Regions from separate parts of the Streptomyces sp. NBC_01381 genome, predicted to be linked through region 2. Evidence: riboswitches for the same ligand, from Rfam matches in the RefSeq annotation. Region 2 holds a riboswitch; each other region holds the start of a gene.

Region 1 (5,115 bases), on a different contig from region 2:
CTAGCGGGTTCCCGGGGTCGGTCAGGGCTCGTTGCGGAGCTTGGCGCCCCGGCCGCCGGCGACTCTGCGCGCGCGTCGGACACGCTCCGGCAGGTCGGCGAGCAGACCGTCGAGATCGTCACTCCGGCCGTCTTCCGCGAGCGCGTCGCCCAACTCTTCGACGAAGTCCGTCAGATCGGCCAAAGCGTCTCTCACGGAGCGCAGCCTGACGCCTTGGGCGCCGAGCTGCCTGCGCATGGCCAGCAAGTTCTCCAAGTCGTGGTCGGTCAGGGCCACCAACGGCTCGCCGTCGACGACCACATGACGTGGCTCCCTCTTCACAGCTGCGCCTTCCCCCCTGCGGCGGACGAACAGTGACCCCATCGGGAGGAGGGCCGGGAGGAGCAGGCAGCCCCTCCCGGCCCTCGGCTCACCTCAGGACTCCGGAAGTTCCGACCGTACGGTGCGGGCCGCGGTGACCAGGTTCTCCAGGGATGCCCTGGTCTCGGTCCAGCCGCGGGTCTTCAGGCCGCAGTCGGGGTTGACCCACAGCCGCTCGGCCGGGATGGCTTCCAGTCCTGTACGCAGCAGAGCGGCCGCTTCCTCGGTGCTTGGCACGCGCGGGGAGTGGATGTCGTAGACGCCGGGTCCGGCCTCTCGGGGGTAACCGTGCGCGGCCAGCTCCCGGGCGACCTGCATGTGCGAGCGCGCGGCTTCCAGACTGATGACGTCGGCGTCGAGGTCGTCGATGGCCTGGACGATGTCGCCGAACTCGGCGTAGCACATGTGCGTGTGGATCTGGGTCTCGTCGCGTACGCCGCTGGTGCTGAGGCGGAAGGATTCCGTGGCCCAGTCCAGGTAGGCGGGGTGGTCGGCCGCTCGCAACGGCAGCGTCTCGCGCAGGGCGGGCTCGTCGACCTGGATGACCGAAGTGCCCGCCGCCTCCAGGTCGTTGACCTCGTCGCGCAGGGCGAGGGCGACCTGGCGGGCGGTGTCGCCGAGGGGCTGGTCGTCGCGGACGAAGGACCAGGCGAGCATGGTGACAGGACCGGTGAGCATGCCCTTGACCGGCTTCGACGTCAGGGACTGGGCGTACGAGGTCCAGCGCACCGTCATCGGCTCGGGCCGGGAGATGTCCCCGGCGAGGACCGGCGGTCGCACATAACGGGTGCCGTACGACTGGACCCAGCCGTGCTGCGTGGCCAGGTAGCCCGTCAGCTGTTCGGCGAAGTACTGGACCATGTCGTTGCGTTCGGGCTCGCCGTGCACCAGGACGTCGATGCCGGTCTTCTCCTGGAAGGAGATGACCTCCTGGATTTCAGTCTTGATGCGCTCCTCGTAACCCGCGGTGTCGATGCGTCCGTTGCGCAGGTCGGCGCGGGCGGTACGCAGTTCGGTGGTCTGCGGGAAGGAACCGATGGTCGTGGTCGGCAGGAGCGGCAGACCGAGGTGGGCGCGCTGGGCTTCGGCCCGCGCGGTGTAGGGCTTGGAGCGTCGGCCGTCCGTGTCGGTGACGGCGGCGGCCCGGGCTCGTACGGCCTCGTCGTGAGTGATGGGCGAGGCGGCCCGGGAGGCCAGGTCGGCGCGGTTGGCGGCGAGTTCGGCGGTGATGATGCCGGTGCCGCCCGCGAGTCCCTTGGCGAGGGTGACGAGCTCGGCGGTCTTCTGTTTGGCGAAGGCCAGCCAGCGCAGGATCTGCGGCTCGATGTCCCGCTCGGCCGACGCGTCCAGGGGTACGTGAAGGAGCGAGCAGGAGGCCGCCACGTCCACCCGGTCGGCGAGACCGAGCAGCGTGCCCAGGGTCGCGAGCGACTTCTCCAGGTCGTTGATCCAGATGTTGCGGCCGTTGACGACGCCCGCGACCAGGCGCTTGCCGGGCAGCCCGCCCACGGCGGCCAGCGCGTCCAGGTTGGCGGCCGCCGCCTCGGTGAAGTCCAGAGCCAGGCCCTCGACCGGCGCCTTGGCCAGGATCGGCAGGGCTTCGCCGAGCCGGTCGAAGTAGGAGGCGACGAGGAGCTTCGACCGGTCGGTGAGGGCCCCGAGGTCGCGATAGGCGCGCCCGGCGGCGTTCAGCTCGGCGGGGGTGCGGTCCTGGACCAGCGCGGGCTCGTCCAGCTGAACCCACTCGGCCCCGGCCGCGCGCAGGTCCGAGAGGACCTCGGCGTACACGGGAAGAAGCCGGTCGAGGAGTGTGAGCGGGTCGAAGTCCGCGGCCACGCCCGGGGCGGGCTTGGCGAGCAGGAGGTACGTGACGGGTCCCACGAGCACGGGCCGGGCGGTCAGACCCAGCGCGATGGCCTCACGGAGCTCCGCGACCTGCTTGGTCGAGTCGGCCGTGAACACCGTGTCCGGGCCCAGTTCCGGGACCAGGTAGTGGTAGTTGGTGTCGAACCACTTGGTCATCTCCAAGGGCGCCACGTCCTGGTTGCCCCGGGCCATCGCGAAGAAGCCGTCGAGTGCGTCGGCTTCGACGGCCGCCCTGTGCCGGGCAGGGATCGCGCCGACCATGACGGTCGTGTCGAGGACGTGGTCGTAGTACGAGAAGTCACCGGTGGGCACTTCGTGGATGCCGGCCTCGGCGAGCTGCTGCCAGTTGGTACGGCGCAGATCGCGGGCGGTCTCCTTCAGGGCGTCCGCGGTGACGCGGCCCTTCCAGTAGCCCTCGATGGCCTTCTTCAGTTCACGGTTCTGGCCCTGACGGGGGTAGCCGTACACGGTGGCGCGTGCTGCCGCGGCTGCGGACTCGGTGGTCACGGAGATCTCCTTCACGAGATGAATCCCTGAGGTCCCGATGACGGACCAGGGCGCGAAGGGGTGACAAACCGAACGGAACAGCCGCACCCGGATGGGTACGTGTCCGTTGCAGATGGTCGCCGACCCGCCCTCGAGGTCACCGGGATTCCGCGCACGAACGGTCGCGCGCGGGCAACGGGCAGGTCTTCGGACTCGCGAGCACGTCCTCCGTGTGGAGGACACCTACTGGCCGTCGCTTCCCAGACCCGGCCGGGCCCAGTGCATGTGACGGCGGTCGTTCCCGCTCACCGCTGCGGGGCAGTCCCGGATTCCCACCGGGTTCCCTCTTACGACGCGTCCCGCCTGGCGGACGGGGCGAACCAGCTGCCCGGCCAGACTAGACGCAGTCGCTCGTCAGCGGATCAGCGGGTCACATGGCGGACGGTGAGATGCAGCATGGTTTCGCGGTCCTTGCCTCTTGGTACGCGCCCTCTTCCTGGCGCCTCAGCGATTCGGATCTGGACGCGACGGTGTCCAGGCCGATCAGGTCGGCCAGCTTGAGCGGACGCATAGGGTGGGCGCAGCCGAGCTCCATGCCGGCGTCCACGTCGGTGGCCGTGGCGAAGCCGGACTCGGCCATCCTGATCGCCGAGAGGAGGTGCGGGATGAGCAGCGCGTTGACGACGAACCCGGCCCGGTCCTGTGAACGGACCACGCTCTCGCCCAGGACGTGGGTGCCGAAGTCCCGTGCCGTCTCGGCCACTTGGGGGGCCGTGTGCAGTGAAGTCACGATCTCGACCAGGGGCGGCACAGGTACCGGGTTGAAGAAGCGCAGGCCGAGCACCTGGTCGGCCCGCTGGGTGACCATGCCGAGGCGCATCACCGGGATCGAGGAGGTATTGGTGGCCAGGATCGCCTCCGGATCTTCGACGATCTTGTCCAGGGCGGCGAAGACCTCCGTCTTGGCCTCGGTGTTCTCCACGACGGCCTCGATGACGAGCTGCCGGTCGGCCAGGTCGTCGAGCGTGCCGGTGAAGGTCAGGCGCGCGAGCGTGTGCTCGGCGCCAAGGCGGTCGAGTTTGCCACGTTCCACTGCCCGTTCGAGGGAGGCCGCGATGCGCTCGCGGGCCGCGCGGGCGGCGAGCGCGTCCGCCTCGCACAAAGACGTCGCGGCACGCGGGCGCGAGCGCCGGGTGGGCGCCCCAGGAGCCGTCGAAGCCGTCCTCGGCCTCACGTTCCTTGTCGAGCCGGACCTTGGCGAAGGCGGCCTCGTTGACTTCCGGGGCCTTGTCCGGGACCTGGGCCGCCATACCCGCGATGGCATGCGCGCCGCGCTTGTGGCAGGTGCGGACCAGGAGTGCGGTGTAGGCGCGCATGAAGGGGGCGGGCATGGTGACCTTGGCCCGGTCGGGCAGGACGAAGACGTCGTTCCACAGCCGCGCCTCGTCCTGGTTCTCCAGCTTGGGCAGGTAGAAGTACGGGCCGTACCCCGCGTCGATCTGCCCGGACGAGCCGAGCAACGCGTAGACGGTCATCGCGGGCAGGGCCGCCCACAGACCGGTGATCGGAGGCAGACCGGCCAGCACGGCGTAAGCCATCACCTGGGGGATCAGATACGCGGCCACGGTGAGGCCGGCGAGCAGATCACCTCGCAGATCCGCACGCCGGTAGTGGGCCAGAACCGTCAGTCCCGGCGCCACTCGGCCCAGAAAGGCAGCGCCTCGTCGGCGCGGCTCGGCCATGGGCGCCGCCGCCTTCCCTGTGCGAGAGCTGCTTCGCTGTTCAGCGTGTGCCCGGCCGTGGTGACGACGCATGGACCTGTCGGTCCCGCAGTGGGGTACACCCGGCCCCGTCGAACACGCCGGAACGGGGCGACCATGGAAGCAGAAGTACGCAGGCACACGAAGGACGCTGTCTGGAGGCACCCGCCGTGGACCTCTCCGCGATCGCCCCGGACGCCCTGCGCCAGGACACCGGCGCACCGCCCGAACACGCCAGGCCGGCCCTCCTGACCTTCCTCGGCGGAGTGGGAACGGTCACCGGCAGCAAGTTCCTGGTCGAGAGCGACCACGCACGGATCATGGTCGACTGCGGTCTGTTCCAGGAGCCCGCGGAGCTGCGGCGCCGCAACTGGCGTCGTCCCTCCTACGAGGCGTCGTCGATTCGGTCGGTGGTGCTGACGCACGCGCACCTCGACCATTGCGGATATCTCCCCCGTCTTGTCCGCAACGGCTTCCGCGGGCAGATCGTGACCAGCGCGTACACCGCGAGGCTCGCCGAGATCGTGCTCCGCGACTCCGCCCAGCTGCAGATGGAGACGGCCGACCATGCCAACCGCCACAGCTGGTCGCGACACGACCCGGCCCGGCCGCTCCACACCGACGAGGACGTCGACCGCACGCT
Region 2 (8,408 bases):
CCCACTTGCGGCCGCCGACGGACGACTTCCCGCCCACGGACTTCTTCGCCACCGCCTCCAGCGGAGCTTGAGGGTCCGCCGAGTGGGCGCGGGCCACCAGCTTGTAGACCATCGAGCAGGTGGGGTGCCCGGAACCGGTGACCAGCTGGGTGCCCACGCCGTACGCGTCGACGGGCGCCGCGGCCAGCGAGGCGATGGCGTACTCGTCGAGGTCGGAGGTGACCACGATCTTGGTCTTCGTGGCGCCGAGCTCGTCCAGCTGCTGGCGGACCCGGTGGGCGACCAGGAGCAGGTCGCCGGAGTCGATGCGTACGGCGCCGAGCTCGGGCCCGGCGACCTCGACGGCCGTACGGACGGCCTCGGTCACGTCGTATGTGTCGACCAGGAGCGTCGTGCCGGGGCCGAGGGAGTTCACCTGGGCCTGGAAGGCGTCGCGTTCGTTGTCGTGCAGGAGGGTGAAGGCGTGCGCGGACGTGCCGACCGTGGGGATGTCGTAGCGGAAGCCCGCCGCCAGGTCGGACGTGGTGGTGAAGCCGCCGACGTACGCGGCGCGCGATGCGGCGACGGCCGCCAGTTCGTGGGTGCGCCGTGCGCCCATCTCGATCAGCGGGCGCTCACCGGCGGCCGACGCCATCCGGGACGCTGCGGCCGCGATCGCCGAGTCGTGGTTGAGGATGGAGAGGATCACCGTCTCCAGGAGGACGCACTCCGCGAAGGAGCCCTCGACGCGCAGGATCGGCGAGCCCGGGAAGTAGACCTCGCCCTCCGGATAGCCCCAGATGTCACCGCGGAAGCGGTACGAGGCGAGCCACTGCAGGGTCTCCTCGTCGACGACACGGCGCTCGCGCAGGAAGCCGATGACGTCGGCATCGAAGCGGAAGTTCTCCACGGCGTCCAGGACACGGCCGGTGCCGGCCACCACTCCGTAGCGCCGTCCCTCGGGCAGTCTGCGCGTGAAGACCTCGAAGACGGAGCGCCGGTCGGCGGTGCCCGCCTTCAGCGCTGCCTGCAGCATCGTCAGCTCGTAGTGATCGGTGAAGAGCGCCGTCGACGGAACATCCACCGGCAGCCCAAGGTCCGCTGTGTTCATACGAAGGATGCTACCCCGCATCTCGTCACTCTGACGATTTCCCGGGTCCATTTGTGCGATGGCCCCCTGCGGGTGGCAGCATGGGACAAGTGAGTACGGCTCCCGCAGAGATCACGCGCCCGGAATCGGCCGAAGAGACGTTCGCCGTCCCGGAGCCCGACGTCCCCTGGATCACGCTCGTCCACAACGACCCGGTCAACCTGATGAGCTACGTGACGTACGTGTTCCAGGCGTACTTCGGGTACTCGAAGCACAAGGCCACCAAGCTGATGATGGATGTGCACCACAAAGGCCGAGCCGTGGTCTCCACCGGCACGCGCGAAGAGATGGAGCGCGACGTCCAGGCCATGCACGGGTACGGGCTTTGGGCCACCCTCCAGCAGGACCGCAAGTAGCAGGCCGACAGCAGTGGACCGGAAGCAGCGACGCATCTGATGCCAGGACAATTCGAAGCGATCCCCGGGGGCGGCGCCGCCGTCGCGCTCGACGAGGTCGAGATCTCGATCATCCGCTCCCTCGCCGTCCAGCTCCTTGAGCTGATCGGCCCCGGACCGGGAGAGGACGCCTCCGACGACCCGCTCGCCGAGCTGTTCGCGGACGGCCCCAGCGAGCCGCCGACCGACCCGGTGCTCCAGCGGCTGCTGCCCGACGCGTACGGCGGACCGGGCAGCGAGAAGGCCGACGAGGACGAACTGCGGGCGTACTCCGCGGAGTTCAGGCGCTTTACGGAGAACGACCTGCGGGCCAAGAAGCGGGACGACGCCCTGGTCGTGATCCGCTGCCTGGACTCCATGACGGCGGCAGGCGACGGCGGCGCCGTCCTCAAGCTGTCGGCGGAGGAGTCCCGGCACTGGCTCGGCGCCCTCAACGACCTCCGGCTCGCGATCGGCGCCCGCCTCGACGTCATCGACGAGGAGGACACGGACCTCCTCTACCAGCTGCCGGACGAGGATCCGCGCAAACCGATGGTGATGGCCTATTTGTGGCTGGGCGGTCTGCAGGAGACGCTGGTCAGCACGTTGATCGTGTAGTTGCTGGTGCAGTTGCCGGTGTAGTGGAACGGCTCACGGGGGCCGAAAATCGATGTAGACGGCACCTGTAACAGGTGTTCGCTCAGCGGATCCTCAAATCCGGATAACGATCACGTCACTTCAATGCCCCCGTATGACGCCGCGGGGGAATTTTGTCCGCTTCTTCCAGTGGTCTGCGCCACACGTGGCTGAGCCGATCACTGTTGCGACCGTGATAAATCTTCACGACCACTCGGTGACGCCACCCATGTCACCGATGGCGCTCGGGCCGGCAGACCGCCGGTAGCACTCCATCCATATCCGGGGGGATCAGGACCTGATCCGTGGCCATACGCAGACTGCGGGCACGGATCAGCGTGGAGAAAGGCGTCACCATGACCTCAGTGCAGGTCGAAGAGCATCACGACGGCAATGAGGCCGATCAGGCCAAGGGCTCGTCCGGTTCATCCGGCGAGGGCTATCAGCGCGGGCTCGGGGCCCGCCAGATCCAGATGATCGCGATCGGCGGTGCCATCGGCACCGGCCTGTTCCTCGGCGCGGGCAAGGCCATTCACAAGGCCGGCCCCAGCCTCATCCTGGCGTACGCCATCGCCGGCCTTGTCATCTTCTTCATCATGCGGGCCCTGGGCGAGCTGCTCATGTACCGCGCCGTCTCGGGTTCCTTCTCGGAGTACGCGCGCGAGTTCATCGGCCCGTTCTTCGGATACGTGACCGGCTGGACGTACTGGCTCTTCTGGGTCGTCACCGGCATCACGGAAGTCACGGCCGCGGCCCAGTACATGCAGTACTGGACCCACAACTCCATCCCACAATGGGCGTACGCGCTGATCTTCACGGTCATCCTGTACGGCGCCAACCTGATCTCCGTGAAGCTCTTCGGTGAGCTCGAGTTCTGGTTCTCGATGGTCAAGGTCACCGCGATCATCGGCATGATCCTCATCTGCGCCGGCATCCTCACCATCGGCTTCTCCGACGCCGGTGACACCGCGTCCGTGAGCCACCTGTGGGACCAGGGCGGGTTCTTCCCCAACGGCATCGGCTCCACGCTGATGACGCTGCAGATCGTGATGTTCGCCTTCCTCGCCGTCGAGCTCGTCGGCGTCACCGCGGGCGAGTCCAAGGACCCCAAGACCGTCCTGCCCAAGGCCATCAACACCGTGCCGTGGCGCATCGCCGTCTTCTACGTCGGCGCGCTCATCATGATCCTCTCGGTCGTGCCGTGGACGTCCTTCAAGCCGGGCGTCTCCCCGTTCGTGAAGGCCTTCGAGGAGATGGGTCTGGGCATCGGTGCCGCCATCGTCAACTTCGTCGTCCTGACGGCCGCGCTCTCCTCCTGCAACTCCGGCATGTACTCCACGGGCCGCATGCTCCGCGACCTGGCGCTCAACGGCCAGGGCCCGCAGTTCTTCACCAAGCTGACGAAGAACGGCCTGCCGCTGGTCGGCACCACCGTCTCCGCCGCGTTCATGCTGGTCGGCGTCTGGATCAACTACCAGTGGCCGGGCGAGGCGTTCAACTACGTCGTCTCCTTCGCCACCATCTCCGGCATGTGGGCCTGGATCATGATCCTGGTCTGCCAGATCAAGTACCGCCGCAAGGCCGACCGCGGCGAGCTGCCGCAGTCCACCTTCCGGGCTCCGGGCGCGCCGTACACGAGCTGGTTCGCACTGCTCTTCATCGGCATGGTCATCGTGATGATGGGCGTCGACAAGGACGCGCGCATCTCGCTCTACGCAGCCCCGGTGTGGGCGCTCATCCTGGGCGTCGGCTACCTGGTCATGCAGAAGCGCAACGGTCAGCCGACGGGCGGCGGCGACGCCGAGCCGCAGGACGCGATCAAGTCCTGACTCCCGCCTGATCCCTGCTGATCCCAGCATGTGGGCCCGTTCGTACCACACTTCGGTACGGACGGGCCCCTCTGCTTATCCTGGCTCCCATGCTGACCCTGACCCAGGCCCTCCACGACCAGATCGTCGCGCACGCGCGCCAGGACCACCCCGACGAGGCGTGCGGCGTGGTCGCGGGTCCCGCGGGCACCGGCCGCCCCGAGCGCTTCATCCCGATGCTGAACGCGGCCCGCTCGCCCACGTTCTACGAGTTCGACTCGGGCGACCTGCTCAAGCTGTACCGCGAGATGGACGACCGCGACGAGGAGCCGGTGATCGTCTACCACTCGCACACGGCGACCGAGGCGTACCCCTCGCGCACCGACATCACGTACGCGAACGAGCCCGGCGCGCACTACGTCCTGGTCTCCACGGCGGACACCGACGGCGCGGGCGACTTCCAGTTCCGCTCCTACCGGATCGTCGATGGCGAGGTCACCGAGGAAGAGGTCAAGGTCGTCCAGGCATACTGAGCCTCACCTTTGAGGCGGCAGGACCCAGGAAGCCGGTGCGAATCCGGCACGGTCCCGCCACTGTGACCCCACCCTTCGCGGGTGGGGCAGTCAGGAACTGACCTGCCGCCCTCTCCCACGGATACAGGGGACGCGGAATCCCCTGGAGGAGGCACAGCTCAGCCATGTCCCGACCGCTGCGCGCACTCATAGCCGCCGCCCTGTTCGCCCCGCTCGCCGCGTGCACGAGCTCCGCGGAGCCCGATGCCGCGCCGGGGGCGAAGGCCGCCGGGTTCCCGTACACCGTCACCAACTGCGGCGTGAAGACGACGTACGATGCGCCCCCGAAGCGCGCCGTGACGATGAACCAGCACACGACGGAAGTGATGCTGGAGCTTGGCCTTGCGGACCGCATGGCGGGCACCGCCTTCCTGGACGACAAGGTGCTTCCGTCGTACGAGAAGGCCTACGCGTCCGTCCCGGTCCTGGCCAAGGAGTACCCCTCCTACGAGAAGCTGCTCGCCGCCAACCCCGACTTCGTGTACGGCGGTTACCCGAGCGCCTTCCTCGCGGGCGAGGGCCGCAGCCGCGCGGCGCTCGCGAAGTCCGGCATCAGGACCCGCCTCGACGTGGAGGGCTGCGCGAAGCGCCCGGTGACCATGAAGGACGTCTTCCGGGAGGTCCGCGAGGTCGGCTCCACCTTCGGGGTACGGGCACGGGCGGACCGCTGGGTGAGCGGCGCCGAACGCGAACTGGCCGACACCGAAAAGAAGTTGAAGGGCGGCAAACCCCTCCCGGTCTTCGTGTACGACAGCGGCGACAAGACGGCCTTCACCGCGGGCGGCCGGGGCATCGGCAACGACATCATCGAGCGGGCGGGCGGCCGCAACGTCTTCGCCGACCTGGACAAGTCCTTCGGCGACGCGTCCTGGGAGTCGGTGGTGGACAGCAGCCCCGAGGTGATCCTGATCCTCGACTACGGCGGCACGACCGTCGCCCAGAAGAAGCGCCGCCTCCTGGAGGACCCGGTGCTCGCCGACGTCCCCGCCATCAAGAACAAGCGGTTCGCGGTGCTGCCGCTGTCGGATGTGGTGACGGGGGTGCGGGCTCCGGGTGCGGTGAAGAAGCTGGCGGAGCAGCTGTGAGCCGCACCTCTCAGAAACCGCCCTACGCAGCCGTCATCACCGCCCTCCTCATGGCCCTCGCCGCAGCGGCCACCGCAGGCCTCGCCCTCGGCTCGGTCAAGATCCCCGTGACCGATGTCCTGGAGATCCTCACGGGCAGAGCGGAACCCTCCCCCTTCCGCACGATCGTGCTGGACGCCCGCCTACCCAGGGTCCTGCTCGGCGCGGCCGTGGGCGCGGGCCTCGCCGTCATAGGCACGGTCCTCCAAGCCCTGGTCCGCAACCCCCTCGCGGACCCCTTCCTCCTGGGAGTCTCCTCCGGCGCGTCGGCCGGCGCGGTCGCCGCGATCGTCCTCGGCAGCGCCTTCGGCATCGGCGCGGGCCTGTCCCTCACGGTCACGATCCCGGCCGCGTCCTTCGCGGGCGCGCTCCTCTCCCTGCTGCTCGTCTACACCCTGGCCAGAAGCGCCGGCGGCGGCTTCGCCACGGGCCGGCTGATCCTGGCGGGCGTGGCCGTCTCGTACATCCTCTCCGCCCTGACCAGCCTGATCCTGGTCGTCGCGGACAGCACGGACCATCTGCAGGAGGTCCTGTACTGGACGCTCGGCGGCCTCGGCAGCGCCCGCTGGGACATGCTGGCCCTCCCCGCAGGCGTACTGATCGTCGGCACGGCGCTCCTGCTCGCCCTGGCCCGCCCCCTGGACCTGCTCCTCGTCGGCGAGGAGGGCGCCACCGTCCTCGGCCTGGACACCGCACGCTTCCGCGCCGCCGTCTTCGTCGTCGCCTCGCTCCTGACCGGCGTACTCGTCGCGTACAGCGGAGCCATCGGCTTCGTCGGCCTGATGGTGCCGCACGCCGCCCGGATGCTGGTCGGCGCATCCCACCGCGCGCTGCTGCCGGTCGTGGCGCTCGCGGGCGCGGTGTTCCTGGTGGCCGCCGACCTCGCCGCGCGCACGGTCGCCGCCCCGCAGGACATCCCGGTGGGGGTGCTCACCGCGCTCACCGGCGGCCCGTTCTTCCTGTGGCTGCTGCGCAGGAGCCGTGGCGGGGAGGCGGCCGTATGACCGCCCTGAGCACCGAGAACCTCGCCTATCGGGCGCCCGGCGGCCGCCTCCTCGTCGACGGCGTCACGCTGCACGCCGCCGACGGCGAGACCGTCGGCATCGTGGGCCCCAACGGCAGCGGCAAGACGACCCTCCTGCGCTGTGTGTACGGCACGCTGACGCCCACCGGCGGCCGCGTCCTCCTGGACGGTGACGACCTGGCGGGCAGCTCCGCCAAGGCCCGCGCCCGCCGCATCGCCACCGTTCCGCAGGACGGCCACGGCGGCTTCGAGCTCACCGTCCGGCAGATCGTCGCGATGGGCCGCTCCCCGCACAAGCGCTTCTGGGAGGCGGACACGGCCGAGGACGAGCGTCTCGCCCGCGCGGCCCTCGAGCGGGTCGGCGCGGCCGGCCTCGCGCACCGCACCTTCGCCGGACTCTCCGGCGGCGAGCGCCAACGCGCCTTGGTGGCAAGGGCGTTGGTGCAGCAGCCCGCCGTACTGATCCTGGACGAGCCGACCAACCACCTGGACATCCGCTACCAGCTGGAGATCCTCGGCCTGGTCCGCGCCCTCGGCACGACCAACCTCCTCGCCCTGCACGACCTGAATCTCGCGGCGTACTACTGCGATCGTCTGTACGTTCTCGACGCCGGCCGCCTCCTCGCGTCAGGACCGCCGAAGGAGGTCCTGACCAGCGAGCTCCTGGCCGAGGTGTACGGGGTGACGGCAGAGGTCTCGGTCCACCCCGCGACCGGGGCGCCGACGGTCACGTATCTCCCGCCATCCACGTGATGGACGTAATCCGTCCACCATGCGAGATCACATTCCAGAACCCGGACCGGGAATCGATACGATGACCGCATGGTTCCCCACGACGTGAGCGACAAGATGCCGGGCATGCTGCTCGTTGCGCGTCTGCACGTCGATCTGTGCAGGCTCTCGAGCGCGATCTGTCCGCGCTGACCGCTGCCGCCGTACGGCCGTGAGCCGCGGCGCCACCACCGCGTCCTGCCCTTGCACCACGCATTACGCATCAAGCACCACGCACCCGCACGACCGGGCCGCCGCGCGCCCACCACGTGACTTCTCCCGACAGGAGCCCTCAGCCATGGCCATCGAGGTCCGCATCCCGACCATCCTCCGCACCTACACCGACGGCGAGAAGGCCGTCCAGGGCAGTGGGGACACCCTCGCCGAGCTCTTCGCCGACCTCGACTCGCGGCACGCGGGCATCGCCGAGCGCATCGTCGAAGGCGACAAGCTGCGCCGCTTCGTGAACGTGTACCTGAACGACGAGGACGTCCGCTTCCTGGACGGCATCTCCACCAAGCTCACCGACGGCGACAACGTCACGATCCTCCCGGCCGTGGCCGGCGGCATGGTCTGATCCCGGATGCCTCGCTACGACTCCCCGCTGGCGGCCGTGGGCAACACGCCCCTGGTCCGTCTGCCGAGCCTGTCCCCATCGGACGACGTACGCATCTGGGCGAAGCTGGAGGACCGGAACCCGACCGGTTCCATCAAGGACCGCCCGGCCCTTCACATGGTCGAACAGGCGGAGAAGGACGGGCGGTTGACGCCCGGCTGCACGATCCTGGAGCCGACGTCCGGCAACACCGGCATCTCGCTCGCGATGGCGGCCAAGCTCAAGGGCTACAACATCGTGTGCGTCATGCCGGAGAACACCTCGCAGGAGCGGCGTGACCTCCTCGCCATGTGGGGCGCGGAGATCATCTCCTCCCCGGCGGCGGGCGGCTCCAACACGGCGGTGCGCGTCGCC
Region 3 (8,408 bases), 840 kb from region 2:
CTGTTCGGGGAGTTCTACAAGAGCGACCGGGTCGGCCTCTGGAAGTTCTCGGATGCCGACGTCCTCGGCGGCGGCCGCGACCACAAGGAACTGGTGCCGCTCGGCCCGTTCGACGGAAAGCTGTCCGGCGGCCCCCGCTCGAAGGCGCTGACCGACAACGTCACCGGGCTTGAGCCGGGCGGCGCGACCGGCCTCTACGACACCCTGGACGCCGCCGTGAAGACGCTGCGCGAGGACTACGACCCGGCGGCCATCAACGCGGTCGTGCTGCTGACCGACGGCGTCAACGAAGACAGCAACAGCCTGTCGCTCGACAAGCTCCTGAAGCGGATCGGCGATCGCGGAAAGCCGCAGATCCGGGTGTTCACGATTGCCTACGGCGACAAGGCGGACGAGAAGGACGCCGGGGGCAGGACCGTCCTCCAGGAGGTCGCATCGGCCACCGGAGGACGGGCGTACGACGCGAAGAACCCCAAGATGATCAATGATGTGATCACCAGCGTGATCTCCAATTTCTGAGAATCCCGTTTCTGAGCATCTAGCTTCTGAGAAACCGGATCGCCGGGCGCCCGTCCGTGGTCCCGGTCACCACCGCCCGCACCCCGTACACCTTCGCGATCAGCTCCTCGGTGAGCACGTCGGCGGGGGTGCCCGCCGCGTGGGCCGTGCCCTCGTGCAGGACCAGCAGGTGGTCGCAGAACATCGCCGCCAGGTTGAGGTCGTGCAGGGCGACGACGCTCGTCACGGGGAGGTCGGCCACCAGGGAGAGCAGGTCCAGCTGGTGGTGGATGTCCAGGTGGTTGGTGGGCTCGTCCAGGAGGAGTTCGCGGGGGTTCTGGGCCAACGCGCGGGCTATCTGGACGCGTTGGCGTTCGCCGCCGGAGAGGGTGTGCCAGGACTGGGCGGCGCGGTCGGTGAGGCCGGTGCGGGCAAGGGCATCGGACACCGCCTCGTCGTCCTGCGCCGACGGCGGGGACCAGGCCCTGCGGTGCGGGATGCGGCCCAGGCGTACGACGTCTCGTACGGTCAAGTCGACCTGGGTCACGGAGTGTTGGTCGACGACGGCCACTCTGCGGGCCACCGTCCGGCGGCCGAGTTCCGGCAGCGGGCGGCCGTCCAGGGTGACCACCCCCGAGGCCGGGGAGAGGACACCGGCGAGCAGGCGCAGGAGGGTGGACTTGCCCGAGCCGTTGGGGCCGAGGAGGCCGACCGTCGCGCCCGGCGGCGGGGCGATGCTCACCCCGTCGACGATGAGGCGGCCGCCCGCCCGGCGGCTGACCCGGTCCGCTCGCAGTCCGGCGGTCATAGGGCGGCCTTCCGCGTGCGGTAGAGGACCAGGACGAACGCAGGGACGCCGATCAGGGACGTCACGACTCCCACCGGCACTTCCTGGGGGTCAAGGACCGTGCGGGCCAGTGTGTCCACCCACACCAGGAACACCGCGCCCGCCAGCGCCGTGACCGGGAGCAGCCGCGCGTGCCCGGAGCCGACCACCGCGCGGGCCGCGTGCGGCAGGACAAGGCCGACGAAGCCGATGGCGCCCGCGCTGCTGACCAGGACCGCCGTCAGCAGGGCGGTGACGGAGAGCAGGATCAGACGGGTGCGGGCCACGTGGACGCCCAGCGTCGCCGCCGCGTCCTGGCCGAACGCGAAGGCGTCCAGGGTGCGGGCCTGCGCCAGGCAGACGGTGAGCGCCGCCAGGAGGACCGCGGCGCAGATCCATACGTCCGTCCAGCCCACCCCGCTGAGCGAGCCGAGCAGCCAGAACAGCACCCCGCGCGTCGTCTCCGCGTCGGCCGCCGTCAGGATCACGAACGAGGTGAGCGCCGAGAACAGCTGCATGGCCGCGACGCCGGAGAGCACGACGCGGTCGGCGCTCCCGCCCAGCGCATGGCTGAGCAGCAGGACCAGGGCGAAGGAGCACAGGGCGCCGGCGAAGGCGCCCGCCGAGACCGACACGACTCCCCCACCGACCCCGAGGACGACGACCACGACGGCTCCCGTGGACGCCCCGGAGGAGACGCCGAGGACGAAGGGGTCCGCGAGCGGGTTGCGCAGCAGGGACTGGAGGACCGTCCCGCAGACCGCGAGGCCCGCGCCGCACACCGCGGCGAGCAGGGTGCGCGGCATCCGCAGGTTCCAGACGATGCCGTCCCGCAGCGGCGTGAGCCCCGTCTCTCCCCCGCCGAGGTGCGCCACGACCGCCGAGAACACATCCGGTACGGAGATGGCGGCGGGGCCGATGGTGACGGCCACCGCCACGGAGAGCGCGAGCGCGGCGACGCCCGCCGCCCACAGCAGGGCGCCCCGCGCGAGCGTCACTTGGCGAGCCCGAACTCGCGTAGTGCGTCCGCCACTTGCTCCACTCCGTCCACCGTCCGGATCGTGGGGTTCATCGCCTGGCCGCTGAGCAGGACGTACCGCTTCTTCTTCACGGCGGTCAGATTCTTGGTGACCGGGTTGGACTCCAGGAACTCGATCTTCTTCTTCGCGCTCTCGGCCGTCTGCGACTTGCGGGTGAGGTCGCCGATGACCAGGACGTCGGGGTCACGGTCCGCCACCGTCTCCCAGTTGATCTGGGGCCACTCCTCGCGGGTGTCGTCGAAGACGTTCTTGGCGCCGAGCTCGCGCGTGATGATGCCGGGGGCGCCGCAGCAGCCCGCTATGTAGGGGGCCTTGGAGTCGGAGAACCAGTAGAGGAGCGTCGTGTCGGAGGCGTCGATGCCCTGCTTGGCCTTCGCCAGGCGGGACTTCAAGCCGGCGACCAGGCGCTCGCCGCGCTTCTGGACCCCGAACGCCCGCGCCAGGTCGCGCACTTCGCCGTACACCGTGTCCATGGTGAGCGCCTTGACGCGGCTGCCGTCGCCGTCGCCGGTGTTGTCCTTGCCCGCGCAGTCGGTGGGCGAGACGTACGAGGGGACGCCGAGCTCGGTGAACTTGGCGCGGTCGGCGACGCCGCCCTTGCTCACCGTCGCCAGGAAGGAGGCGGTCACGAAGTCCGGCTCCTGGGCGAGGACCTTCTCGAAGGACGGGTAGCGGTCGGAGAGCCGGGGGACCTTGGCGTTGTCCTTCTCCAGGCCCTTCAGGACCGGGTCGGTCCAGGTGCCGGTGCCTGCCATGCGGTCGGCGAGGCCGAGGGAGAGCAGGATCTCCGTGGAGCCCTGGTCGAGGGAGACCGCCCGCCGCGGCGGCGCCTCGATCTGCGACTTCTTGCCGCAGGAGGTGAGGGTCAGCGGGTAGCCGGCAGCCTTCTTGTCCGTGGTGGAGGGCGTCGACGAGCCACCGCAGGAGGTCAGCGTGACGGCCAGGGCCATGCCGAGGAGGACGGGTATACGTACACGACGGGCTGTGGAGGACACACGATCCCTTGAGTCTCATGGCTCATACGCGGAGCCTGGCCTGCTTGATCACCTCCGCCGCCCGGTGCGCGGACAGAGGTGCCAGCAGGTCTTCGGACTCGGGGATCGGCCGGGCGGGGCGCCTTCCCAGGCGTCCGTGGACGCCCAGTGGCCGTGGCCCCGCCCGTTCCCCCTCACCGCTGCGCGTCAGTTCCGGATTCGCACCGGATTCCCTGGCCCTGGTGTGGGTTTGACTGGCGTGCGCAAATTATCACGCGGGCCGGGGCGAGCCGCGGTAGGTGCCGAAGGACCACTTGTTGCCCTCGGGGTCGGCGATGGCGAACTCCCGGCTGCCGTACGGCTGGTCCTCGATCTCGCGGATGATCTCCACTCCGGCATCGGTGAGGCGCCCATAGAGATCGTCGACATGGTCCGTGACGACGTACGCGCCGAAGGTGCCCGGCTTGAGGCACCAGGCCTCGGCCTTCTCGTCGTACGAGCCGAGCATGATCGCCCCGCCCTCGGGCCAGTCGAGCTCGGCGTGGGCCACGCGGTCGCCGTCCTCGTAGACGGCGGTGCGCAGGAAGCCGACCGTGCCGACGAGGAAGTCGATCAGGGCGGGTGCGTCGTGGGCCTGGAGGGTCGGCCAGACGTCGGGGGCGCGTCCCGCGGGGGTGGCTGCGGTCTGGGTCTGCTGCTTCTCGGTGGTGTTCATGGCTCCTACTCTTCGCCTCCGCCATGGCTCCCGGCTTGGATATTCCGGCACTCTTCGGCCAGCCAGCCGCTGGGGCTCGTGCCGGTGTACTGCCGGAAGTCCCGCACCAGGTGGGAGTGGTCGAAATAGCCGCAGTCCGCGGCGACCCGCGCCAGATCGGGCGCGGCGCCCGCGGCGACGGAGCGCACGACGGTGTTCCGCGCGCGCTGGAAGCGCATCAGGCGGGCGGCCTGCTTGGGGCCGATCCCCGTCTCGGCGCGGAAGAGGGCGGTGAGCCTGCGCTCGCTGAGCGCGACGTGCCGGGAGAGACCGCCGATCGTGCCCGCGCCCCGGTGCCTGGCCAGCCAGGCCCAGGCCTCGGCGACCTCGGGGCGGACGGATCCGCGGGCGTCGCCGGCGGCAACCCGCTGCCTCAAGTAGGCGGACAGGGCGGCGAATCGCTCCTCCCAGGTGTCCCGCTCGCACAGCAGCTCCCGTACGTCGGCGGCGCGGCGCCCCATCACCTCCGTGCCGGACGTGACGATGTCACCGGCGAGCTCGGCGGCCGGTACGCCGAACAGGGCGCGGGCGGCGAGCGGATGCACGGCGAGCTGGATGCCCGCCTCGTGCTCGGGCTTGACGACGTACGCCGGTGACTGGTGCAGACCGCCGAGGACGATGTCCGTGCTGATCGCGTCGGCGCCGCCCGCCTGCTCGGGGGTGAGGCCGCTGACGACCGGGCCGTCGAACGAGAAGATCAGGGTGAGATACGGGGAGGGCAGGCCGCGGTGCAGGCCAGGCAGCTCGCCCGTGGTGCGGTAGCCGACCGCGGACACGACCATGCCGTCGAGCCGCGGGACGGCCCGCACGAACTCGCGGGAGCCGGTCTCCATACGTTCCAGTATGCGATGCACGGGGCCCGGGCGCGGGGCGGAAGCGTTCGATGCTGCTACCCGCGCGGGGCCGGTCCATGCCCCTCACGACCGGTGACGTCGATCATGGGAATCTGCCGTCTGACCTCGTACGATGACCCGCCGCTCCGGACGGGGCGCAGACCGCTCTCAGGGGGCAGAAACATGGCAGTAGGAGCAAAGGGCAAGCTCGCGGTTCTCGGTACGGCGGGCGCGCTCACCGCGGCGGTGCTCGCGGGCGTGGCGCTCTGGCCGGGCACGGAGGCGACGGCGGCCGACACCTCGGTCAAGACCGCGGCCGAGCTGCCGCACTGGCCGAAGCCGGTCGCCGCGAAGCTCGGCAAGGTGATCTCGGAGAACGGCCACAAGGGTGCGTACGCCGTCTTCGACGCGGACAACACGACGTACCGCAACGACCTGGAGGAGGCGCTCCTGCCCTTCCTGGAGATGAAGGGGGTGCTGACCCGCAAGTCGATGGACCCGTCGCTGAAGGTCATCCCCTTCAAGGACACGGCGCAGCACAAGGAGAGCCTGTACAGCTACTACAACCGGCTCTGCGAGGTCGACGACCAGGTCTGCTATCCGTGGGCCGCGCAGATCTTCTCCGGTTTCACGCTGAAGGAGCTCAAGGGGTACGTCGACGAACTCCTCGCCTACGACAAGCCGATCCCGGCCGAGTACTACGAGGACGGCAAGCTGACCAAGACCGAGGTCGAGGCGCCCGAGTTCTTCACCGGCATGCAGGAGCTCTACAAGTCCCTGCGGGCGCACGGCATAGAGGTGTACGTCGTCAGCGCGGCCAGCGAGGACCTGGTGCGGATGGTCCTGTCCGACCCCAAGTACGGCTACAACGTGAAGCCCGAGAACGTCATCGGCGTCGGCCTGCAGCTCAAGGACCGCAAGACCGGTGAAGTCACCAGCTCCCGCAAGGAGATCGCCGAGGGCCGCTTCGATCAGAAGAAGCTCGCGGGGCGTGAGCTGACGCCGAACCTGTGGGCGCCGCTGACCTGGTTCCAGGGCAAGCCGGCGGCCATCAACACCTACATCGACGAGTGGAAGAAGCCCGTCCTGGTGGCCGGCGACACCCCGGTGAGCGACGGCCCGATGCTTTTCCACTCCGCGGATGTGCAGCACGGCGGGGTGCGGGTCTGGGTGAACCGCAAGGACAAGTACATGCAGCAGCTGAACGAGATGAAGCGGACCAACGCCGACCGGCAGCGTGAGCTCGGCCAGAAGGTCACCGCCGACAAGCGGTGGCTGACGGTGGTGCCGGACGAGATCCGCTAGGCCTCGGCCGCCCCGACCACGCCCGTGGCCATCGCCTCTCCCAAGGCCGAGTGATCCGCCGCGTTCTGGGCCACGTACCGCAGCGCGAAATCCGCCACGGCGCGGTCGAACGTGTCGGCGCCGCCCAGGTACGCGGCGATCGCGATCCGGTCGCCGGAGCGGGCGTGCGCACGGGCCAGGGCCGTGCCGCACAGGCCCGCGTAGCGGGACAGTTCCGAGGGCTTCATGGACGACACGTCCGCCGAGCCCTTCATGTCGCGGAGCTGGCGCCAGTAGAAGGCACGCCCCTGGGGGCCGGTCATCCAGCCCAGGAAGATGTCGCCCGAGGCCTGCAGCAGCCGCTGCCCGGCGACGACCCGGTGACCGGGGTGGCGGTAGGGGCCCTGCGGCAGGTGCTCCTCCAGGACCGATCGCAGCGCCTCCTTGATCTGGAGGAAGAGCGGGTCGTCGGCGTCGCGGCCCGCAAGCAGGACGATGAAGCAGCGGGTGCCGACGCTGCCCACCCCGACCACCTTCCGCGCCGCGTCCACGAAGTGGTACCGGTCGAGGAGGAGCCTGCGCTCCTCGGAGAGCGTGGAGCGGTAGTCGCCGAAGATCTTCCGCAGCGCCGCCATGTCGGGCACGCCCACCTGCTCCAGGAGCGGCGGATCGTGGATGATGCGGCGCTCTCCGTCCACCTCCTCGGTCAGCTTGCCGAGCGCCTGGAGGCTGGTGCGCTGCCGCGCGCGGTCGAGGGTCGCCGTCAGGCGCTTGCGATCGCGGGTGGAGCCGATGAGCGTCAACAGGCCGTGGGCGTCTATCTGTTCGTACCAGACGGCGAGTTCGCCGAGCCCGGCGAGGCGTCGCATCGAGGTCCGGTACGCCGTCACCGCCGCGAGGGCGGCCTCGTGGGCGGCGGGCTCCGCGTGGCCGTTGTCGCGGGCCGCCACGGCGACGCTCGCGGCCAGGCGTTTGACGTCCCATTCGAAGGGGCCGGGGTAGGTCTCGTCGAAGTCGTTGAGGTCGAAAAGCAGGGTGCGTTCCGGCGAGGCGAACAGGCCGAAGTTCAACAGGTGGGCGTCACCGCAGAGTTGGACCGTCAGGCCGCTGTCCCGCTGGACGGCGATGTCCCCCGCCATGACGGCGGCCGCGCCGCGCAGGAAGGCGAAGGGGGAAGCGGACATCCTGCCGTAGCGGATGGGGAGGAGTTCCTGGACGCGGTCCTTGCCCTGGCGTTCCAGGACGGCCACCGGGTCGGGGCGGTCGGCCGAGGGTATCCATGCGCCGTGCGAGGAGCGGGACGCGCGTTTGCGGGCCGCCTTGCCTAGCCGCGCGCGTTCGGCCGGGGTGGTCATGGCCCTCTCCCCTCTCCGATGGTGGCTCCCGGCAACAGCCTCCTCTCAGGGGCAGCCAATGCCGCCACGGGCGCGTACGCATGCCGGGTACGGCAAATGGGTGACGCGCCCCCTCCCCCCGGTGAGCCGCCGGTCAGCTGCCGCCCGGCCCCGCCCAGGCCGCCACCCGCTTGGCGAGTGCCCCGCCGGCGCGTGTCCACGCGAAGTGGTCGAGGCGGCCGCCGGCCTCCTGCCTGGAGTACCGGATGCGGGTGACACGGGCGCCCGGCACCTTGCCGACCAGGTGGTCGAGGGCGGGTGCGGGAGCCCAGGTGTCGCCCTCGACGGAGACCGCGAGGACGGGCAGGTCGAGGGTGCGCAAGGCGGCCTCGTAGTCGTGGGTGGAGCCGGCGGCGGAGTAGCGGCCCGTGCGGCCCTGGCGGGCCCAGTCCCGCATGACGCCCTTGGGCTGGTTGCCGCCGAAGCCGAGCCGGACGCCGGGCCACCGGCCGAGCAGCGTCGACGCCGCGGCGGCGAACAGCTGGCCGAGGAGCAGCAGGGGCCCGCGCAGCCGTCCGTACGCACGGAACCAGACCGATCCGGAGGCCACGAGGGCGACTCCGTCGACGCCCGGGCCGATCCCCAACGCAGCGTGCACCAAGCCCAGTTGGCCGCCCAGGCTGTGCCCGAGGAGGAACAGCGGGGGTTCGGCGCCGAGTTCGGCGCGTATCGCGTCGACGACGGCCACCAGGTCCTGCTCCACGATCGTGCCGTAGCCGTGCTCGACGGCGGCGGCGTCCGTCACCCGCGGGGTGCTCTCGCCCTGCCCCCGCAGGTCCACGGTGAGCGCGGTGAGGCCCTCGGC
Region 4 (8,408 bases), on a different contig from region 2:
GACACGGCCGCTTTCCAGAAGCTCGCAGCGAAGGGCGAAGAGGTCTCGCGACCCGTTCCGTCCGACGACGGCGAGGCACTGCTCACCGTCGTCCCGCTGGACACCGAGGACGAGATCACGGACAAGATCGACGAGCTCCGCGAGATCGCCGACGCCAACGCGCCACCCGGCGTGGACGTGGAGGTCGGCGGCCCGGCGGGCTCGCTCACCGACTCGGTCGCGGTCTTCGACAGCCTCGACTCGACCCTGATGATCGCCACCGGGATCGTCGTCGCCGTCCTGCTGCTCATCACGTACCGCAGTCCGATCCTGTGGCTGTTCCCGCTGCTTTCCGTCGCGTTCGCGGCGGTGCTCACCCAGGTCGGCACCTACGTCCTCGCCAAGTACGCCGGACTCCCGGTCGACCCGCAGAGCGCGGGCATCCTGATGGTGCTCGTCTTCGGCGTCGGCACGGACTACGCCCTGCTGCTCATCGCCCGCTACCGCGAGGAGCTCCACCGCCGGGAGGACCGGCACACGGCGATGCGGATCGCGCTGCACCGCTCGGGCCCTGCGATCCTCGCGTCGGCGGGCACCATCGCGGTCGGCCTGGCCTGCCTGGCCTTCGCCGACATCAACTCCTCGCGCTCGCTCGGGCTCGTCGGTGCGGTGGGGGTCGTCTGCGCCTTCCTCGCGATGATCACCGTGCTTCCCGCACTGCTCGTCATCGCGGGCCGCTGGGTCTTCTGGCCGTTCGTGCCGAGGAACGGCACACCGGCGCGCAAGGAGCAGACGGTCTGGTCGCGCGTCGGAGCCGCGGTCGCACGGCGCCCGCGCTGGTCGTGGATGATGTCCGTCGCCGTCACCGGTGTCCTGGCGCTGAGCGCCTTCGGCATCAACATGGGCCTCACCCAGTCCGAGATGTTCCAGGACAAGCCCGAGTCGGTCGTCGCCCAGGAGAAGATCTCCGCCCACTACCCGTCGGGCGCCTCCGACCCCGCGGAGATCGTCACGGCCACCGGAAAGGCGGCGGAGGTCAAGTCCGCCGCGGCCGAGGTCGCCGGCGTCGCGCGCGTCGAGGACGGCGACCGCACCCGCGACGGCGAACTCACCACCCTTTCCGTGGTGTTGAAGGACGCCCCGGACAGCCGACAGGCCAAGGACACCGTCGACGCGCTCCGGGACGCCGTGCACGCGGTCGACGGCGCGGACGCCCTCGTCGGCGGCACCACGGCGGAGACCCTCGACACCCAGCGGGCCGCCGACCGCGATCTGCGCACGGTCATCCCGATCGTCCTGCTCGTCGTCCTCGGCGTCCTGATCTGGCTGCTGCGCGCCCTGGTCGCTCCCCTGCTGCTCCTGGCGACCGTGGTCCTGTCCTTCTTCGCCGCTCTCGGCGCCTCGAACCTGCTCTTCGAGAGCATCCTCGGGTTCGCCGGCGTCGACTGGTCGATCCCGCTGATGGGCTTCGTCTTCCTGGTCGCGCTCGGCATCGACTACAACATCTTCCTGATGCACCGCGTCAAGGAGGAGGTCGCGCGACTCGGTCACGGCCGCGGCGTACTGGAGGGCCTGACCAGCACCGGTGGCGTCATCACCTCGGCGGGCGTCGTGCTCGCCGCGACGTTCGCGGTCTTCGCCGGGCTGCCGCTGGTGACCATGGCGCAGATGGGCGTGATCGTCGGCATCGGCGTCCTCCTGGACACTTTCCTCGTACGTACGGTTTTGGTCCCCGCCCTTGCCTTGGACCTGGGCCGCCGGTTCTGGTGGCCGGGCAAGCTCTTCCACGCGCCGGGGCAGCGGGAATCCTCGCCGCGTGAGGCAGAACGGGAGGTCGAACACGCCTGATCGGTACGCCCACTTGGCACGCCCCGGTGCGACGGGCATCGCACCGGGGCCGCCCGTTCACCGGGCCGTCGGCGCGGCCACCAGCCCCCTCTCGGGCTCGGGGACCGGCCGGCCCGCCCGCCGCAGGGCCAGCACGGTGCGGACGGTGACGACGATCCGAAGCACCGCCAGGAGCACCCCGAGCCCGGCCACCGCGACAAGCAGCCGGCCCATGTCGGGCGCGAACAGCAGCACTTCGCGCAGGGTCACGCCCATCTGCTCGGGCAGGACGAAGCAGGCGACGCCTGCGGCCGGCAGGCAGCCGGTGACCGCTGCGACACCGCCCACCATCGCGCGGCCCGGGGCGCGCCGCTGTCCACCGCGGGAACGTACACGCGGACGCACCACCCGGAACCCCGACCACCCGACGACGGCCGCAAGAGCGACGGTGACGGCACCGAGTACGACGAGTGCCCAGGTCAACCACCCGTCCTCGTCGACCTGTCGGGGCTCACCGCCGAGCAGGATGCCCGCCGCACCGAAGGCGGTGTTGTTGAGCAGGTTTTCCTTGTTCTTCGCGAAGGCGTTGTGCTGGACGACAACCGCGAGGTTCCGCTCCGGGACGAGGACCACGATGCCGTGGTAGCCGGGTGTGGCACCCGAATGCCAGACCATGCGCGCGCTCGGGTCCTCCAGCTCGTCGTCCCGCCAGCCCAGACCGTAGCGGTGGCGATCATGGACGGAGATGGTCCCCTTGTGCATCTCCCGGAACCCTTCCGGGGTCAACAGGCCGCCCGCGTCACCGCGCGCGCCCTTGAGCTGGGCGGCGGCGAAGGCGCTCATGTCCTCGGGGCTCGCGCCGAGATAGCCGTACGGCACACCTGATGTGTCGAAGTCCGATGCGAACGACCGGGGTTGACCGAAGAAGAACCGGTACCCGGGTGGCAGTCCCCGCCGTTCGGCTCCCCCGGAGTCCGTGATGGCCCCCTTCATACCCAGGGGCCCCAGGACGTCCTTGCGCAGCTGCTCACCGAACGGCCGCCCTGTGACCTCCTCCAAGAGGGCGCCGAGCAGCATGTAGTTGGCGTTGCTGTACTCGTGCCGCTCGCCGGGCGGGGCAGACAAGGTGACGCCGGCCAGCTCACGGGCGAGGCGCCGGACGCCGCCCGGCTCGTTGTCGAAACGGTCCGCGCGCGTGATGCCGTCCCGCTCCGACAGACCGCTCGACTGGTTGAGCAACTGCCGCACGGTGACGGGCTTCTCACCCTCACCCTTGGGACGGAACCACGGCAGATGGCGCCGCACGGGCGCATCCAACTCGACCTCGCCCGCCTCGACCTGCCGCATCACGGCCAGCGCGGTGACCGGCTTGGCCAGGGAGCCGACCAGGAACGGGGTGCGGGAAGTGACCGGCTCGCCACGGCCGTCGCGCCCCCATGTGCGGCGGTGCACGACGTCGTCTCCACGGATGACCGAGTACGCGAGACCGGGCGCACCGGCCCGCTTCATCTGCCCTCGCACGAAGGAGTCCGCCTTCGCCGTCAACTCCCGCTCCCCCGCAGGATCCACCGCAGAGGCGGTCAGTGGCGTAAGCGCCATCAGGAGCATCAGGCACACCACACCGATCCCCCGTAACCATGCCGAGCCTGGCCTGCGGAATCCCATCGCCCGCACACCGCGCATCGCTTGCTCCACCCCTCGCCGTCACGCAGGGCGGACGCCCCGAGAGCCATAACAGTATGGCCGTACGGTTATTATTGGCAATACGGCGGTACGGTTACGCCATGCCACGCGTCGCCGATCACGAAGAACGCCGCCAGCAGGTCGCCGCCGCCGCGGGCAGGCTCATCGCCACCGAAGGACTGAAGGCGGCGACGGTCGCCAAGACGGCTGCCGCAGCCGGGATCTCGGTCGGGCTCGTCCAGCACTACTTCCGCACCAAGGACGAGATGCTGCTGTTCACGTACCGCCACGTCCTCGAGACGGTCGAGCACAGGCTTGCGGAACTCGTCGTCCGGTCCGAGAAGGCCGGCACACGCATCGAGCACACCCTCCTCGACGGACTCGCCGAGACCATGCCGCTGGACGAACAGCGCCGCCAGGAGTGCCGGGTCGCCCTCGCCTTCACCGGCCGGGCCGTCGACGACCCGGACCTGGCCGAGGTCAAGGCGGGCGCGCTCCGTCGGCTGCGCTCACTGATCGCCACAGCCGTCACCAACGCCAAGGAGTGCGGCGAAGTACCCCCCTCGACCGACGCCGCCACCGAGGCGGCCCGCATCGCCGCGTACACCGACGGGCTCACCGCGCATCTGTGCGCCGACCCCAGCGGGCTGCACCCCGACGCCGCACTCGCCGCTCTCGGCGACCACTTGGCCGGCGTGTTCACCGGCGAGTGCCTGCTGCGAGGGAAGGAGCCGGGAGTACGACCCGGCCGGGCGGGCGGGCCGTCATAAGTCGGCGCACAAACGCTCCGGCCACCTTTCGTATGGACGGCAACGACAAGCGGTCAGCACCCGCGCAGCACAGCCCGATGCGGCGGCCGCCCGCGACATGGCTACAGGACGGGCAGGCCGTAGAGGGAGAACTTTCGTCCGCCTTCCGGGCCCGAGGCGAAGCCCATGCACAGCTGCGGTTCCCCCGCCTCGGGCCCGTGCAGCACGGCAAGGCCTTCGGGCTCGCGGTGCGTGAGCTGGCGGCCGGCCTGGGACTTGTACTCCTGCACCACCGCCCCCGTGCTCAGGTCGATGCAGTGCAGCAGCACCGTGTTGTCCGGCTCTGAGGAGCTGTTGGCGTCGCGGCCGGCGCCCATCAACTGGTACGCGTAGTCGCCGTCCAGTGTCATGCCCTGAAAGGGCAGGCCGAGGTCCATGCCCGGCTGAGCGAAGTCGATCAGCGGCCAGAAGACCCCGGCAGTGAAGGCGTCCAGGTTGTAGAGCGCGTAGCGACGGCGCCCGGGGAGCCCGTGGCGCAGCAGCAGACGGCGGTTGTTCAGGTCAAGGGCGGCGCAGTTGGCGGTCGAGCCGGGGTGCGGGCGGTAGACGGTCACACGGCGGTCAGCGCTGTGCAGCACGGTGTTCTCGGCGTACGGGAAGCGGCCGATCGCGCGCCCGAACCCGGAGACCGGGTTGGCGTCGCACTCGACCCACAGCGTGACGGCTCCGCCCCAGCTGCTGCGGGAGCTGTCCACGCTGATCGCGGTGCCGTGGCCGAAGCCCTTGAGGTACATCCGGCCCAGCACCTCGCCGCGCATCGACAGCCGGTTCAGACAAAGGTCACCGGCATCGTGCCGCTCAGTATGGCTGTAGGTGCGCGATTCGCCCGCGAGCTGGACCCCGCTGGGGATCACCTGGAGCGCGTAGATGTGCCCGTGGAGCTCGTCGAAGGCGAAGGACTGCATCACCGTCTCGTGATGCAGCGTCTTCTCGTGGATCAGGCGGGCGCCGGTGTCGGCCAGGTCGAAGCGATCGCCCGTAACGTCCGGGGCGCTGTCCCGGCCGGCGGCAACGGCCTTTGGGACGCCGAGCGCTGCTGTCGCAAGCACCACACCGCTGAGACCGAGCACCGTTCTGCGGCTTGGCGACGTGAGGCCGGGCGCTGTCGATGAATCGGTAACTTGTCGAAGTCGCATTTCAGTACTTTTAACGCCCGTACACCTGCGTGGAGAACGGGCGCGCGGCGGTGCCGTGAAGTTCAGCCATTCGCTGTGCCGGGAGCACGTCGGCGCACCGGTCATCTTGCGCACTAGATTTACTAGGACGTCCAACTATATATTCGAGGCCAAGGCCCGCGGTGCAGGGAAGCCGGTGTGATTCCGGCACGGTCCCGCCACTGTGACCGGGGAGTACGTCGTCGAGCAGTACGCCACTGACGAGCAAGTCGTCGGGAAGGCGGGCGGCGTGCGGTGATCCGGGAGTCAGGATACCGGCCGCGGGATGTTCCGTGTTTCCACGAGGATGGAGCAGACACGCATGGCATCGACGCGCTTCCACGCTCTCGACGGACCCGTCCGGCGACTCCCGGCTCCCGCCGCGCAGTCCCCGCTCGCACGCCTCGTGCGCTGACGGCTGTCCAACCCACGCGATCTCGCGCAGCCCCGCGCTGACGTCACCGCGTCCACGCGGCGGAGCTGTGTGCCATCCCGGATCGATCCCTCCCATCGAGAGCAGGCATCCATGGTCCGCGAGCAAGACCGCACCACCGTACGCGAATTGACCCACTTCGTCGGAGGCAAGCACACCTCGGGAACTTCGGGGTTCTACGGCGACGTCTACGACCCCAACACCGGCCGCGTCCAGGCCCACGTTCCGCTCGCGAGCCGGGCCGAGACCGAGGCAGTGATCGACGACGCCGCCCGGGCCCAGCTCGAATGGGGCGCCTGGAATCCGCAGCGCCGCGCCCGGGTGCTGCTTCGCTTCCTCCAACTCGCCGACCAGGAGCGGGAATCCCTGGCCCGGCTTCTGTCCAGCGAGCACGGCAAGACCGTCGCCGACGCGCACGGAGACATCCAGCGCGGCCTGGAAGTGGTGGAGTTCGCCGCCGGCATCCCGCACCTGCTCAAGGGCGAGTTCACGGACAACGCGGGCACGGGCATCGACGTCCACTCGCTCCGGGCTCCCCTCGGCGTCGTCGCGGGCATCACCCCCTTCAACTTCCCGGCGATGATCCCGCTGTGGAAGGCCGCCCCGGCCCTCGCCTGCGGGAACGCCTTCATCCTCAAGCCCTCCGAGCGCGACCCGTCGGTGCCACTGCGCCTCGCCGAGCTCTTCCTCGAAGCGGGTCTGCCGCCGGGCGTACTGAACGTCGTCAACGGCGGCAAGGACGCCGTCGACACCCTGCTCGAGGACCCGCGCGTCGAGGCGCTGGGATTCGTCGGCTCCACTCCGATCGCCGCGCACATCTACGCCACCGCGGCCGCGCACGGCAAGCGGGCCCAGTGCTTCGGCGGCGCCAAGAACCACATGATCGTGATGCCGGACGCCGACCTCGACCAGGCCGTGGACGCCCTCATCGGCGCGGGCTACGGCTCCGCGGGCGAGCGCTGCATGGCGATCTCGGTGGCTGTTCCAGTTGGCGAGAGCACCGCCGATGCCCTGGTGGCACGGCTGCGCGAGCGCATCGCGCAGCTGAGGATCGGCCGCAGCGACGACCCTGAGGCCGACTTCGGCCCGCTGGTCGGCCCGGACGCGCTGGAGCGGGTGCGGTCCTACGTCGACCTCGGGGTTCAGGAGGGCGCCGAACTCGTCGTGGACGGCCGGGACTTCACCCTGCCCGGCCACGAGGGCGGGTTCTTCGCCGGAGCCTCGCTCTTCGACCGGGTCACCCCGGCCATGCGCATCTACCAGGAGGAGATCTTCGGCCCCGTCCTGACCGTCGTACGAGCAGCGGACTACGAGGAAGCCCTGCGCCTGCCCAGCGAGCACACCTTCGGCAACGGCGTGGCGATCTTCACCCGGGACGGCGACACCGCCCGCGACTTCACCCGGCGCGTGAACACCGGGATGGTCGGCGTCAACGTGCCCATCCCGGTGCCGGTCGCCTACCACACGTTCGGTGGCTGGAAGCGCTCCGGATTCGGGGATCTGAACCAGCACGGCCCGGACGCGATCCGCTTCTACACCCGTACGAAGACGGTCACTTCACGCTGGCCGGCGGGCCTGCGCGAGGGCGCCAGCTTCACCATCCCCACGATGAGCTGAGGAGCGGGCCATGACCAACACCTCGCTCACCGAGGACCAGCAGGCCCTCGTCGAGGCCAGCCTGGACTTCACCCAGGACCACCTCGCCCCGCACGCCCTGGACTGGGACCGCGACAAGCACTTCCCCGTCGACGTGCTGCGCAAGGCGGCCGGGCTCGGGCTCGGCGGCGTGTACGTGCGGGAGGAGTCGGGCGGCTCGGGACTCACCCGCTCCGACGGCGTCCTCGTCTTCGAGACCCTGGCGTCGGGCTGCCCGTCCATCGCGGGGTACCTCTCCATCCACAACATGGTCGCCTGGATGATCGACGCGTATGGCGACGACGCCCAGCGCGAACGGTGGCTGCCGCGCTTGTGCGCCATGGAGGACCTGGCCAGCTACTGCCTGACCGAACCGGGCGCCGGGTCGGACGCGGCCGCCCTGACCAGCCGGGCCGTCCGCGACGGCGACGACTGGGTGCTCAGCGGCGTCAAACAGTTCATCTCCGGTGCGGGCGCAGCCCAGTTGTACGTCGTGATGGCCCGCACCGGCGTCGACGGACCGGACGGGGTGTCCGCCTTCGTCGTCGACAAGGACGACCCCGGCCTGTCCTTCGGCGCCAACGAACGCAAGATGGGCTGGAACGCCCAGCCCACCCGCCAGGTCGTCCTGGACGGGGTACGCCTGCCCGCCGACCGGCTGCTCGGCCAGGAGGGGCAGGGCTTCCGCATCGCGATGAGCGGCCTCAACGGCGGCCGCCTCGGGATCGCCGCCTGCTCGCTCGGCGGCGCCCGCAGCGCCCTCGACCGCGCCCTGGCCCATCTCGCCGACCGGGAAGCGTTCGGGCAGCGCCTCCTCGACTCACAGGCGCTTCGGTTCCGCCTCGCGGACATGGCCACCGAGCTCGCCGCCGCCCGGGCCCTGGTCGG

What was found. A riboswitch is a leader RNA that binds a small molecule or an ion and turns the genes downstream of it on or off. The one in region 2 is predicted to bind cobalamin.
Region 1: linked by a shared signal. The riboswitch ahead of metE (5-methyltetrahydropteroyltriglutamate--homocysteine S-methyltransferase) and the one ahead of OG453_RS09775 (ABC transporter substrate-binding protein) in region 2 are both predicted to bind cobalamin.
Region 3: linked by a shared signal. The riboswitch ahead of OG453_RS13575 (ABC transporter substrate-binding protein) and the one ahead of OG453_RS09775 (ABC transporter substrate-binding protein) in region 2 are both predicted to bind cobalamin.
Region 4: linked by a shared signal. The riboswitch ahead of OG453_RS41130 (CoA-acylating methylmalonate-semialdehyde dehydrogenase) and the one ahead of OG453_RS09775 (ABC transporter substrate-binding protein) in region 2 are both predicted to bind cobalamin.

The regions. Positions count from the first base shown of each region.
Region 1 is NZ_JAPEPI010000003.1:632,264-637,378, forward strand. It holds gene OG453_RS41200 (hypothetical protein) at 22-321, opposite strand; gene metE (5-methyltetrahydropteroyltriglutamate--homocysteine S-methyltransferase) at 415-2,733, opposite strand; cobalamin riboswitch at 2,914-3,062, opposite strand; gene OG453_RS41210 (3-hydroxybutyryl-CoA dehydrogenase) at 3,143-3,874, opposite strand; partial or broken gene OG453_RS41215 (SulP family inorganic anion transporter) at 3,891-4,526, opposite strand; partial or broken gene OG453_RS41220 (MBL fold metallo-hydrolase) at 4,643-5,115, shown strand, end outside.
Region 2 is NZ_JAPEPI010000001.1:2,039,776-2,048,183, forward strand. It holds gene OG453_RS09750 (nicotinate phosphoribosyltransferase) at 1-1,090, opposite strand, end outside; gene clpS (ATP-dependent Clp protease adapter ClpS) at 1,171-1,485, shown strand; gene OG453_RS09760 (DUF2017 domain-containing protein) at 1,525-2,121, shown strand; gene OG453_RS09765 (amino acid permease) at 2,496-3,968, shown strand; gene OG453_RS09770 (M67 family metallopeptidase) at 4,058-4,480, shown strand; cobalamin riboswitch at 4,453-4,601, shown strand; gene OG453_RS09775 (ABC transporter substrate-binding protein) at 4,645-5,604, shown strand; gene OG453_RS09780 (iron ABC transporter permease) at 5,655-6,647, shown strand; gene OG453_RS09785 (ABC transporter ATP-binding protein) at 6,644-7,420, shown strand; gene OG453_RS45120 (putative leader peptide) at 7,490-7,591, shown strand; gene OG453_RS09790 (MoaD/ThiS family protein) at 7,737-8,015, shown strand; gene OG453_RS09795 (PLP-dependent cysteine synthase family protein) at 8,022-8,408, shown strand, end outside.
Region 3 is NZ_JAPEPI010000001.1:2,876,702-2,885,109, reverse strand. It holds gene OG453_RS45340 (substrate-binding domain-containing protein) at 1-519, shown strand, start outside; gene OG453_RS13585 (ABC transporter ATP-binding protein) at 539-1,306, opposite strand; gene OG453_RS13580 (iron ABC transporter permease) at 1,303-2,322, opposite strand; gene OG453_RS13575 (ABC transporter substrate-binding protein) at 2,319-3,314, opposite strand; cobalamin riboswitch at 3,425-3,612, opposite strand; gene OG453_RS13570 (VOC family protein) at 3,610-4,053, opposite strand; gene OG453_RS13565 (helix-turn-helix domain-containing protein) at 4,059-4,925, opposite strand; gene OG453_RS13560 (HAD family hydrolase) at 5,109-6,230, shown strand; gene OG453_RS13555 (DUF2252 domain-containing protein) at 6,227-7,564, opposite strand; gene OG453_RS13550 (alpha/beta fold hydrolase) at 7,698-8,408, opposite strand, start outside.
Region 4 is NZ_JAPEPI010000003.1:608,990-617,397, forward strand. It holds gene OG453_RS41110 (MMPL family transporter) at 1-1,827, shown strand, start outside; gene OG453_RS41115 (serine hydrolase) at 1,885-3,405, opposite strand; gene OG453_RS41120 (TetR/AcrR family transcriptional regulator) at 3,591-4,259, shown strand; gene OG453_RS41125 (teichoic acid biosynthesis protein C) at 4,361-5,347, opposite strand; cobalamin riboswitch at 5,564-5,751, shown strand; gene OG453_RS41130 (CoA-acylating methylmalonate-semialdehyde dehydrogenase) at 5,979-7,502, shown strand; gene OG453_RS41135 (acyl-CoA dehydrogenase family protein) at 7,513-8,408, shown strand, end outside.